2 regions of the Brevundimonas sp. PWP3-1b1 genome follow, and region 2 is predicted to be linked to the other one. Evidence: riboswitches for the same ligand, from Rfam matches in the RefSeq annotation. Region 2 holds a riboswitch; the other holds the start of a gene.
The links. A riboswitch is a leader RNA that binds a small molecule or an ion and turns the genes downstream of it on or off. The one in region 2 is predicted to bind cobalamin.
Positions count from the first base shown of each region.

Region 1: linked by a shared signal. The riboswitch ahead of ACP69V_RS09200 (DUF1852 domain-containing protein) and the one ahead of ACP69V_RS01060 (TonB-dependent receptor plug domain-containing protein) in region 2 are both predicted to bind cobalamin.

Region 1 is NZ_JAFCTO010000001.1:1,859,491-1,865,822, reverse strand. It holds gene ACP69V_RS09230 (L,D-transpeptidase family protein) at 1-279, opposite strand, end outside; gene ACP69V_RS09225 (hypothetical protein) at 317-478, opposite strand; gene ACP69V_RS09220 (GNAT family N-acetyltransferase) at 630-1,790, shown strand; gene ACP69V_RS09215 (transcriptional regulator) at 1,805-2,719, shown strand; gene ACP69V_RS09210 (GIN domain-containing protein) at 2,804-3,691, shown strand; gene ACP69V_RS09205 (hypothetical protein) at 3,830-4,588, opposite strand; cobalamin riboswitch at 4,839-5,041, shown strand; gene ACP69V_RS09200 (DUF1852 domain-containing protein) at 5,150-6,139, shown strand; gene ACP69V_RS09195 (methionine synthase) at 6,168-6,332, shown strand, end outside.
Region 2 is NZ_JAFCTO010000001.1:213,896-220,227, forward strand. It holds gene ACP69V_RS01060 (TonB-dependent receptor plug domain-containing protein) at 1-710, opposite strand, end outside; cobalamin riboswitch at 857-1,042, opposite strand; gene mutS (DNA mismatch repair protein MutS) at 1,118-3,799, shown strand; gene ACP69V_RS01070 (methyl-accepting chemotaxis protein) at 3,897-5,729, shown strand; gene lpdA (dihydrolipoyl dehydrogenase) at 5,821-6,332, opposite strand, start outside.

The DNA of each region.
Region 1 (6,332 bases), 1.6 Mb from region 2:
GGCGCCGGGCGAGAAGCGGGCGCGTTCGAGCAGCACCTGGGCTCGGACCAAGGCCGGTTGAGCCTGAGCCTGAGCGTCGCCGGGCTGAAGCGACTGACCGGCCTGGGGCGTCGACTGGACGGGCGGCGTATAGGCGGTGTTCTCGATGGCGTCGCGCGAGAGGGGGCCGGTCGCGCCAACCTGCACCGCCGGCGCCGAGGCCGGCGCCTGTTCCTCCCTGGGCGAGCAGGCGGACAGAGACAGGACGGCGAGGGCGGCGACGTATGCGGATCGGTTCATTGCGGACTTTCGAGGCAGGCGGGACAGGTGGGCGATATCAGTTCTGTTCGCCTGTGGCGGGATCGGTTTCGGTCTCGCCGGAGTTGGATGAGCCTTCCGAGCCCTTGGGTTCGGTGGCGGGGCGCGGCGGTTCGCCGTCTGCGTCCGGGCGCAGGTTTTCGTTTTCGACGCTTTTGCTGTCGGGGCGTTGGTCGGTCATGGTGGTTTCCCTTTGGATCAAGGCAACGCGCAGAGAGCGGTGCGGCTCCGTCAATGCGTGTTCACCATGCCGGTGAACCCTGATGAAACGCGCATGGTGCAGGGTGCGGTCTGGAATGGACCTTGCTGCACGGGGTTCAATGAGGATGCGTATGGCCGGAATGCTGCAGGTCGAGATCATGGACGCGGGGGCGATGGACGCCGCCGCCGTCGCCCTGTGGCGTGCGTGGACGGACGGCAATCCGGAGCTGGCCAGCCCCTATTTCCGCTGGGAATACGCCGAGATCGCCTCGCGGGTCTGTCCCGGCGCGGCGATCGCGGTGTTTCGGCGCGACGGCGAGATCGTCGGCTTCTTCTCGCACCAGCGGCGCGGCGGCGCGGTGCAGCCGCTGGGCGCGCCGATGAACGACTATCACGGCGTTATCGCGCCGGTCGGTGAGACGATCACGCTGGAAGAGGTGGCGCGGCTGTTGAAGGCCAAACGGCTGAACGTGCCCGGCTGGATCGGCGCCGCCGAGACGGGGCAGGCGCGCGAGACGGTGCAGGTCGTCATGCCCGAGACGGGATACGACGCCTGGTACGCCGAGCGGCGCTCGACCTTCGGGAAATATTTCAAGGACAAGGAGCGGGCGCGTCGCAGCCTGGAGGCCGAGCTGGGGCCGATCCGGGTTGAGCGCGGGCTGCGCGATCCGGTGCTGCTGGATCATCTGATTGCGCTGAAGGCGGCGCAGTATCGGCGTTCGGGCCTGCACGACATCTTCGCCTGCGGCTGGACGCGGGATCTGCTGCACGCGCTGATGAGCGAGCCGCGCGCGGACTTCGGCGCCTCGATGGCGGCGATGCATGCGGGCGACAAGCTGGTGGCGGTGGAGTTCTCGCTGCACGCCGGGCGGCACTATCATTTCTGGTTCCCGGTCTATGAACCGGCGCTGGCGCGCTGTTCGCCGGGCATCCTGCTGAGCATGGACACGATGCGACTGGCGGCGGTCGAAGGGTTCCGGGTGTTCGACTTCGGGTTCGAGGGCGAGACCTACAAAAAGTACTTCGTCAACGCCCGCCAGACGGTGCGCGAGGCCGTGGTGATGAGGCCCGGCGTGACCCAGGTGCTGGGCGACGTGACGGTGGCGGCGCTGAACCGCGCGGGCGGACGGGGCGAGGCGGTCAGGGCCTCGCTGCGTCGGCGCTGGGCCACCATCGAAGCCTGCGAAGCGACGCCCGTCGGTCGGCTGAGGGGGGCTGCGGTCGCGGCGCGATCCGCCGTCCAGAAGGCCGCCGCCAAGAAGAAGGCGCCGGCGCGCGTCGCCCACGTCTGAAGGAGAAGGCTGCCATGACCGAACGCCGCACCCGCTATCCTGGGCCGATCGCCGAGGCGAAGACACACGCCCATACGCTGATCGATCAGGGCTTCGCCGAGGATGCCGCGCTGGCGGCCGTGCTGGACCGCTATCCGGCCGAGCTGTTCGACATCAACCTGTATGATTACGACGACGAGGGGCAGGTCAGCTTGCGCACCGGCGCACGCGGGCGGCTGTCGGGCGAGGAACTGCTGGAGGCGATCAAACAGGGTCGGCTTTGGGTCAATCTGCGCGGGGTCGAGACCGGCTGGCCCGAGCTGTGGGCGGCGGCCATGAAGGATTTCGCCACGATTCAGGCGACCTATCCGGGGATGCGGGCGGTGCGGAATGCGGGACAGTTGATCCTGTCGTCGCCCAAGGCGCGGGTGCCTTATCATTTCGACGCGGCGGGGGTGGTGCTGTTCCACCTGCGCGGGCGCAAGCGGCTGTTCGTCTATCCGGGCGACGAAGGGCATCTGCCCGAGCGCAATATGGAACAGGTGGTGGCGCGTCAGACGACCGAGGAACTGCCCTATACGATGGCGTTCGAGGCCGATGCCCAGGTCATGGATCTGGAGCCGGGGCGGGCGCTGACCTGGCCGCTGTATGCGCCGCACCGGGTCGAGAATCTGGACCGGTTCTGCGTCAGCCTGTCGATGGATTTCCAGACCTGGCCGTCGCGGTTCAGGAATGGGGCGCTGTTCACCAATGCGGTGATCCGCAGCCGGGGCGGGCGGCCGCGCTTTACCGACGGCATGACGACGCCGGAGCTGGCCGCGCGCTGGGCCGCGTCGCTGGCGCTGAAGAAGTCGGGGGCGATGAAGAGCAAGATCGAGAACTTCGAACGCGACTTCGAACCCGAGGTCGGGGCGGCGGATGGGGCGGGCGCGCTGAACACGGCGCGTTAATTCGAGTTCATGACCCCGAGTTAAAATGACTTCGGCGCGGGCGGCGCGCACCTTCTCCTCACATTCGGGAAAGGGAAGCCGCACATGAAGACCGCACTGATCGCCGCCGCCGCTGTCGCCACACTGGCGGGACTGGCCGCCGCGCCCGCCTCGGCCGCCGAGGTCGAAATCCGCAACGCGGTGGCGCGCGTCGTCGTCATCGTCGAGGACCGCCAAGACATCGGCGTCGAGGTCACGCAGGGCCAGACGCGCCTGCCGGCCGTCCAGATCCGTCGCGAAGGCGGCGACGTGAAGATCGACGGCGGCCTTCGTCGCAACGGCATGTGGGGCGGCAATGACGGCATCCGCAGCTGCAACTCGGGACGATCGGACGCCGCCCAGCCGGGGCAGGGCGCGACGGTCGAGGTGCGCGACCTGGGACGGATTCGGCTGGAAGACGCGCCGCTGATCGTGGTGCGCACGCCGCGCGTCGTGGATGTCAGCGCCAGCGGCGCCGTGTTCGGCTCGATCGGGCGTGGCGCGCGGTCGGTCGAACTGGACAACGGCGGTTGCGGCAACTGGAACGTCGCCAATGTGGACGGCGATCTGGAACTGGGCCTTGGCGGATCGGGGGCGATCCGCGCGGGCACGTCGCGTTCGCTGGATGCCAGTGTCGGCGGCTCCGGCTCCGTCGCGGCAGGACCGACCGGCAATCTGAAGGCGGCCGTCGGCGGCTCGGGCAATGTGGACGTGGCCAGCGCCAACGGCCGGGGCGACCTGTCCATCGGCGGCTCGGGCGGTGTGAACGTGCGCCAGGGGCGGATGGACAAGCTGTCGGTCGCCATCGGCGGCTCGGGCGATGTCCGTTACGGCGGCGCGACGCGTGATCTGGATGTCGCCATCGCCGGGTCGGGCAGCGTCCGCGTCGCCTCGGCCACCGGATCGGTGTCTCGCTCTGTCGTCGGATCGGGAACCCTGCACATCGGGCGCTAAGACCCGTTTCTCCGCCGCGAGAGGAAAGGCCCCCGGTCGTGGAACCCCGGGGGCCTTTTTCGTGCGTGGCGTCAGCCAAGAAAAAGCCCCGGCGGATCGCTCCCCCGGGGCTCTTCGTCTTGGATCAGGCGTCGAGGATCAACGCAGGCCGAACAGCTTGGTGATGCTGCCCAGGTTGCGGCCCAGGGTGGCGCCGGCGCGGTCGCGCGATTGCAGATCGCCACCGAAGTTGTAGCGAACGCCGACTTCGAAGGAGTCGATCGTCAGATCGGCATCTTCCAGCTCAGCGCGGTCATAGCCGGCGAAGACGCTGTAAGGCGTTGCAGCGAAGGCGTATTCGGCGCCGACGCCGGCCGACCAGCCGTCGGTGCTGACGCCAGCGAAGTCCACGTCCGAATAGGAGGCGCGAGCGGCCAGACGCAGGGCGGGCGTGGCGTAGAAGGCGGCTTCACCACCAACTGTCCACAGGTCCGCGTCGTCGACGGAGCCGTACGACACGACGCCGGTCAGCGTGGCTTGCTGGAAGTACTTCTGGCCTTCGGCGCCGAACGTCATCAGCGTGTCGCCACCGGCGATTTCTTCAGCGCCGACGAAACCGCCGAAACGCATGTCTTCGATGGCCTTGGTCAGGTGGACGGCGCCCGACAGGGTGGTCTCGTCGCCGAAGTCGTTGTCCGAATAGGTTCCGGCGGCGTTGAAGGTCGCGGTCCAGTCGCCGAAGGCGGGGGTCGCGACGACGCCGGCGACGGTGGCGCCGTCCAGGTCGGCTTCAGCGCCGAAGGCTTCGGCCTTGGAATGGTTGTAGGCGACGCCGACCGAGCCGACGGCGTCTTGAGCGAAGGCCGGGGCGGCGAACAGAGTGGCGGCGGCGGCCGAGGCGAGGAGGATCGTCTTCATTTTCTTTTGTCCTTAGCAGTCTGTGCCCGGATGGGGGTCCAGGGAGGGCGGCTGCTATCAGGATGTGTCGAAGCTGAGCAATAAACCGCCGTTACATAAATGTCTTGAAACTGTCGTGTGGCGGATCGGTCACGCCTTGTGGTTGGAATGTGTCAGTTCGGCGTGCTTCATGAGGCAAGCGGTTAACAGCGCCAATCGCATAAACATATAAGCATATCCTTATGTCTATTGACGTGAGCCGTGCCTTGCGGTCATCTGACTGCGTCGTGGTCTGCACGCGGTCTTCGGAGCGCGTGGAGCTAAGAGGGAAGCCGGTGTGAAACCGGCGCTGCCCCCGCAACTGTAAGCGGCGAGTCGAGGGTCTATCTCGTGTCACTGGCGTTCGCGCCGGGAAGGCCGGGCCCGAGGCGTCGACCCGTGAGCCAGGAGACCTGCCCCGACAGATAACGTCCTCCGGCGGGGTGCCCGGTCAGGCCGCATGAACGCCGCGACGGAACGACCGCGCGCGAGCGGTCGCGCGTCCCTGTCCGCTGTCTCGCCACAGCATCAACGGCAGAGAGCATGGTCAGCAGCGATTTCACTTTCAGGATCAAGCGCACCGCGCTCGACGAGGACTATCGTCCCGCCGAGAACACGCGGATCACCACCAACTTCGCCAACTTGGCGCGAGGGGAGAGCCGACAGGAGAACCTGCGCAGCACCCTTCGGATGATGGACAACCGGTTCAACTCGCTGGCCTGGCGGGACAATCCCCGGGGCGACCGCTATGCGCTAGAGCTTCAGATCGTCTCCGTAGAGATGAGCTTCTCTGGGACCGAAAACACCGACGCTTTCCCCCTGATCGAGATCCTGCAGACGACGATCGTCGATCGACAAACAGGCGCGCGCATCGACGGCATCGTTGGGAACAACTTCTCCTCCTACGTCCGCGACTACGACTTCAGCGTGGTCCTGCCTGAGCACATGAAGGCCCACCCGAATGCGGGTGCGCCGGACGACTTCGGCGACCTGCACGGCAAGCTGTTCAGACACTTCCTGGGGTCGCGCGCCTATCAGGACAACTTCGCCAAGCCGCCGGTCATCTGCCTGAGCGTGTCGAGCAACAAGACCTACCATCGCACGGGCGCCGAGCACCCCGTGCTCGGTCTTGAATACGCGAACGAGGAGTTCTCTCCGACCGATCGGTATTTCGCGAAGATGGGAATGAAGGTCCGCTACTTCATGCCCAAGGGCAGCGTCGCGCCGTTCGCCTTCTACCACATCGGCGACCTGACCGGCGACTACACCGATCTGGAGTTGGTCAGCACCATCGCGACGATGGAGACCTTCCAGAAGATATATCGCCCCGAAATCTACAACGCCAACTCCCCGGCGACAGAGCAGTATCAGCCGAGCCTGAAGGCCCAGGACTATTCGCTGACCCGCATCGTCTACGACCGCGAGGAGCGCAGCCGCTTGGCCGTCGAGCAGGGCCGGTTCGTCGAGGAGCGCTTCATCAAGCCCTACCGCGCCGTGCTCGACCAATGGTCCGCCAACTTCGCCGCCGCCTGATCAGTCCAGCACTTCAAAGTCATTGCTCATGAAAACCATGCTCCCCACCTCGACCGCCGGCAGTCTGCCCAAACCCGTCTGGCTGGCCCAGCCCGAGACCCTATGGTCGCCCTGGAAGCTGGAAGGCGACGAACTGGTCGAGGCCAAGCAGGACGCCCTGCGCCTGTCTCTAGACGACCAGCGCCGTGCCGGC
Region 2 (6,332 bases):
GAGCCGTCGACCTTGACCAGGTCCGAGAAGGCGTAGCGGCCCTTGGCGCCCAGGGTCGTGCTGCGGAATCCGTCGGCCTCGGGATTGCCGTCCGCCTCGTCGGCGGCGGAGATGCCGTCGGTGTCGAAGCGCGAAACATAGGCGCTGACGGCGTAGGTCTCGTTGGCGACGCCGGCCGATACGCGGCCGCGCACCGTGTCGAAACTGCCGGCCTCGGCCTCGGCGCGCACGCCGTCGATCTCCTTGGTCGTGAAGGCAATCACGCCGCCGATGGCGTCGGAGCCCCAGAGCGACGACTGGGGCCCGCTCAGCACCTCGATGCGCTCGATGTCGGCCAGCTCGAAGCTGGAGAAGTCATAGGCGCCGTTGGGCTCGGCCGCGTCGTTGACGGGCGCGCCATCGACCAGCACCAGGGTCTTACCGGGCGTGGCGCCGCGCATGCGGACCTGGGCCACGCCGCCGAAGGCGCCCGAGCGCGTCACCGACAGGCCCGGCACGTCGGCCAGGATGTCGGCGGCGAAGATCGCCCCGCGTTGTTCGATGGTCTTGGCGTCGATGACGCGGGCGCCGGGCGTGTCGGCGACGATGGCGGGAATGCGGGTGGCGGTGATGACGACGTCGTCCAGCTGGGTCGCATCATCAGCGGCGAAGGCAGGCGCGGCGAAGGCGGCGGCTATCGCAGCCGTCGAGAGAAGAATGGAACGCTTCATTGAGCGAGATCCCCGTTTCGGTCCCGCGAGTGCGCGCGAGAGACCGTCATGAGCGAGCCGACCCGCCAGACCGCGAGGGTCTGGACGGCGCAAGGTCGGGTCGCTGCGACGGTTAAGTCCCCGCGCCTCTGTCTGGTCCCGGACAGCAGCGAGCGACACAGGCGGCCAGGTTTCCTGGCTTGCGGGTCAAAAACCGTCGTCCTCGCCTTCCCAGTTTCCCAGTGGCGCCGAAGTCGTCAGACCCCGGACGGACGACGCTCTCGCCGCCTACAGTTGCGGGCACAGCCACGGTGTCTCACCGTGTTCCCTAAACCGCCTGGCGCGGCCTATCGCAGGGGCGACAAGCCTGTGCAAGGGCCGTTCAACGGCCTTGAGCCGCCGGGCGCGATCCGTCACCCTGTCGCCACATGAACGCCCCCGTCACTCACCCGCCCGAAATCGCCGCTTCGCTGGAGGGCGCGACGCCGTTCATGGCGCAATATCTGACGGCCAAGGCGGGTCAGCCGGACGCCATCCTCTTCTTCCGCATGGGCGACTTCTACGAACTGTTCTTCAAGGACGCCGAGGTCGCCGCCGCCGCCCTGGGCATCACCCTGACCAAGCGGGGCAAGCACCAGGGCGAGGACATCCCGATGGCCGGGGTGCCGGTTCACGCCATGGAGGGCTACCTCGCCCGCCTGATCCGCATGGGCCACAAGGTCGCCATCTGCGAACAGCTGGAAGACCCGGCCGAGGCCAAGAAGCGCGGCGGCAAATCCGTGGTCCATCGCGGCGTGGTGCGGGTCGTGACGCCCGGCACCCTGACCGAGGACAGTCTGCTGGACGCGCGCGGCGCCAATCGCCTGGCGGCGGTCGCGGTGCGCAAAGGAAGGGCGGCGGTCGCCGTGGTCGAACTGTCGTCCGGCGCCGTCGATTCCGTCGCCTGTTCCATCGAAGACCTGGGCGCGGCGCTGGCCGCCTTCCGGCCTTCCGAGGTTCTGGTCACCGACCGGATGTATTCGGACGAGGCCACACGCGATGCGCTGGATGGTTCGGGCGGCGTGGTCCAGGCGCTGGCCAGCGCCATCGCCGAACCGCAGGCCGCGCGCGTGCGGGTCGAGCGGCTGTACGGCGTCTCGGCGCTCGACGGCTTCGGTGCCTTCGAAGAGGCGGAGGTCTCGGCGCTGGGCCTGATCGCCGCCTATCTGGAGACGACCCAGGCCGGCAAGGTTCCCGCCTTGGCCCCGCCGCGCCGTCTGGGCGAGAGCGGCTTCCTCGCCATCGACCCGGCGACCCGAACCAGTCTGGAGATCGACCGCACCCAGCGCGGCGAGCGCGAGGGCAGTCTGCTCGCCTGTATCGACCGCACCGTCACCTCGGGCGGGGCGCGCGCCCTGGCCGAACGGATCGCGCGGCCCCTGCGCGATCCGCTGGCGATCAACGAGCAACTCGACGCCGTCGAATGGCTGCTGGAACGGCGCGATCTGCGGCGTGATCTGCGCGAGGCCTTGAAGGCGTCGTCGGACATCGCCCGCGCCGTGGGACGGCTGGCTCTCGGTCGCGGCGGCCCGCGCGACCTGGCGGCGGTGCGCATCGGCCTGTCGATCGCCGAGGGCGTCGCCGGCCTGTTCGTCGGGCAAGTCGATCCGCTGACCGGCCAACCCCGCCGCATCGCCTCGGCCCTGGACCGACTGACCCTGTCGACCGACGTGTCGCGGCTGAAGGCCGATCTGATCGACGGCCTGGTGGACGAGCCCTCGCACCTGGCGCGCGACGGCGGCTATGTGCGGCCCGACTATCGCCCCGAACTGGACGCCGCCCGCACCCTGCGCGATGACAGCCGCCGCGTCGTCGCCGACCTGGAAGCCCGCGCCGTCGCCGAATCCGGCGTGCCCTTCAAGATCAAGCACAACGCCGTCCTGGGCTATTTCCTGGAGACCAGCGCCAAGGCCGCCGAGGGCCTGCTGCGCGCCGGTCCCGACAGCCCCTTCATCCATCGCCAGACCCTGGCGAGCCAGGTCCGCTTCACCACCGTGGAACTGTCGGAACTGGACGCCAAGATCAGCCAGGCCGGCCATCGCGCCCTGGCCATAGAGGGCGAGACCTTCGAGGGCTGGCGACGCGAGGCCGCCCGCCTGGCCCAGCCGCTGCAGGCGGTGGCAGAGGCCTTGGCCGAACTGGACGCCCACGCGGCTCTCGCCGAATGGGCCCAGGAGGTCGGCGCGACCCGGCCCGTGGTGGACGACACCCTGACCTTCTGCGTCGAGGCCGGTCGCCACCCCGTCGTCGAGGCGGCGGTGAAGGCGCAAGGGGCGCCCTACACCCCCAACAACGCCCGTCTGGACGGGTCGGGCCAGGACGGATCGCGCCTGGCCATCGTCACCGGGCCGAACATGGCGGGTAAATCGACCTTCCTGCGCCAGAACGCGCTTCTGGTGATCCTGGCCCAGGCCGGCGCCTTCGTGCCCGCCCGCTCTATGCGGCTGGGCGTGGTGGATCGGCTGTTCAGTCGCGTCGGCGCCGGCGACGACCTGGCGCGCGGCCGCTCCACCTTCATGATGGAGATGGTCGAGACCGCCGCCATCCTGACCCAGGCCACGCCGAAGAGCTTCGTCGTTTTGGACGAGATCGGACGCGGCACCGCCACCTATGACGGTCTCGCCATCGCCTGGGCAACGGCCGAGGCGCTGCACGAGACCAACCGCGCCCGCACCCTGTTCGCCACCCACTATCATGAGCTGGCCCAGCTGGAGACGCGGCTGGACCACGTCTGCAACCTGTCCATGGTCGCGCGCGAATGGAACGGCGAGCTGGTCTTCCTGCACGAGGCGGCGCCCGGCGCGGCCGACCGGTCCTATGGCGTTCAGGTCGCCAAACTGGCCGGCGTCCCCGCCGCCGTCGTCGCCCGCGCCCGCTCGGTTCTGAACCGGCTGGAAGGCGAAAAGGCCGCCGCCGCACGCTTGGACGACCTGCCCCTGTTCGCCGTCGCCGAACCCGAGCCGATGCGCGGTCCCTCGCCGCTGGAAAAGGCCATGCAGGACGTCGATCCCGACGCCCTCAGCCCCCGCGAAGCGCTGGAAGCCCTGTACCGGCTGAAGGGCCTGGCTTGACCACAACTACGCAAGACTCCCTATAGGTTGAGAATCTTAACCTCGTTCGGCCAGAGTTGAGCCTCACCCTCTCCGGCCGCTCCAACCGAACGAGACAATGAAGCTCAGCGCCCTTTCCCTTTCGGCCAAGACGGCCCTGATGGTCATCGCCGCCCTCGGCGCCCTGACCCTGGCCGTGATGGCGGTCGCCGCCGTCCTTCTGACCCGCGACGCGGCGGCCAGAGCGGCCGAGCGGCAGGAAACAAACATGCGGGTCGCCTGGGACGTGCTGGCCGACTACGGCGACGGTTTCACCGCGCGCGACGGCAAACTCTACGTCGGCTCGACGCCGATGAACGACTTCACCGCCCCCGTGGATCGGGTGAAGACCCTGGTCGGCGGCACCGCCACCGTCTTCCTGGGCGACCTGCGCGTCACCACCAATGTGGTCAAGGACGACGGCTCGCGCGCGGTCGGCACCCGGCTGAAGCCCGGCCCGGTCTTCGACGCCGTGCTCAAGGACGGAAAGCCCTATCGCGGCCAGGCCGACATCCTGGGCAAGCCCTATTTCGTCGCCTACGACCCGATCAAGACCACGGCGGGCCAGACCATCGGCGTGCTGTATGTCGGCATTCCCAAGGCCGACTTCATGGCCTCGGTGAACAATGTGATGATCGCCCTGTTCGCCTGTGGCCTGGTCGTGGCCCTGTTGACGGTCGGCGCCTGCCTGGTCGTGTCGCGCCGGATGTTCTCGCCGCTGAAGGGCCTGTGCGACCGGATGGAGGCCCTGCGTCAGGGCCGCACCGACTTCGACGCTCCCTGGGTCTCGCGCGGCGACGACATCGGCCAGATCTCGCGCGCCGTCATCGCCTTTCGCGACGCCGCCGTGCGTCAGAAGGAGACCGAGACCGAGGCCGAGACCATGCGTGAAAGCGCCCGCGCCGCCCGCCTCGCCGGCGAGGCCGAACGCGAACGTCTGGCCGCCGAAGACGCCGTGGTGGTCGAGGCCCTCGGCGACGGCCTGGCGGCCCTGGCGCGCGGCGACCTCACCTACCGGATCACCACCACCTTCGCCGAGCGCAGCAAGAAGCTGAAGGACGACTACAACGCCGCCGCCGACACCCTGACGGCGACCATGGGCGACATCATCGAACTGGTCGGCGCGATGCGCTCCGGCACGGCCGAGGTCACCACCGCGACCAACGACCTGTCGCGCCGCACCGAGCAGCAGGCCGCCGCCCTGGAAGAAACCGCCGCAGCCCTGGATCAGATCACCGTCACGGTGAAGAAGACCGCCGAGGGCGCCCAGTCCGCCGCCGGCATCACCGCCAAGGCCCGCAGCGGCGCCGAGGAGCGCGAGCGGATCATCGCCGACACCACCGCCGCCATGGGTCAGATCGAAAGCACCTCGGGCCGCATCGGCGAGATCATCGGCGTCATCGACGAGATCGCCTTCCAGACCAACCTTCTGGCCCTGAACGCCGGGGTCGAGGCGGCACGTGCCGGCGAGGCCGGTCGCGGCTTCGCCGTCGTCGCCTCCGAGGTTCGCGCCCTGGCACAGCGTTCGGCCGACGCCGCGCGCGAGATCAAGGGGCTGATCGCCGCCTCCAGCGCCAGCGTGGGCGAAGGCGCCCGACTGGTGTCCCAGACCGGCAGCGCCCTGACCGCCCTGATCAGCCAGGTCGCCGACATCAACCTGCTGGCCGCCGAAATCGCCGCCTCCGCCCGCGAACAGGCGGTGGGTCTCGCCGAGGTCAACGTCGCCGTGAACCAGATGGACCAGACCACTCAACAAAATGCTGCGATGGTCGAACAGACCACCGCCGCCAACCAGGCCCTCAGCCACGAGGCCGAGCAGTTGGCCGAGTTGGTGTCGCGCTTCAGCATCGACGCAGGCCGCCAAACCAACGGCAGCGGGGCCCAGGGCCGCGAGAACGCCTGGGCCGCCTGACGCACCTCTGAACAGCAAAAGGCCCGGCCGACGAACGTCGACCGGGCCTTTTTCTTGTCCTGGAGCCTGCGCCTTTCGACGCAGCGCCGGATCAGGCCTGCATCATCCAGCCTTCGACATCCATGGCCGCCTGGCGGACGGCTTCCGAACGAGTCGGGTGGGCGTGGCAGGTGCGGGCGATGTCTTCCGAGGCGCCGCCGAAGCTCATGGTGATGGCGGCCTCGTGGATCATTTCGCCGGCTTGCGGACCCATGATGTGGACGCCCAGCACCTTGTCCGTGGCGGCGTCGGCCAGGATCTTGGCGAAGCCGTCGGTCTCGTGGTTGATCTTGGCGCGGCTGTTGGCGGTGAAGGGGAACTTGCCCTTCTTGTAGGCGACGCCGGCGGCCTTCAGCTGATCCTCGGTCTGACCGACCCAGGCCACTTCGGGGAAGGTGTAGACCACGCTGGGAACCAGGGCGTAGTCGACGTGGCCGTATTTGCCGGCGATGGTGTCGATCACGGCGACCGCGTCTTCTTCCGCCTTGTGCGCCAGCATCGGGCCGTGGGTCACGTCGCCGATCACCCAGACGCCGTCAGCGACCTTGAAGTGGTCGTGGTCGA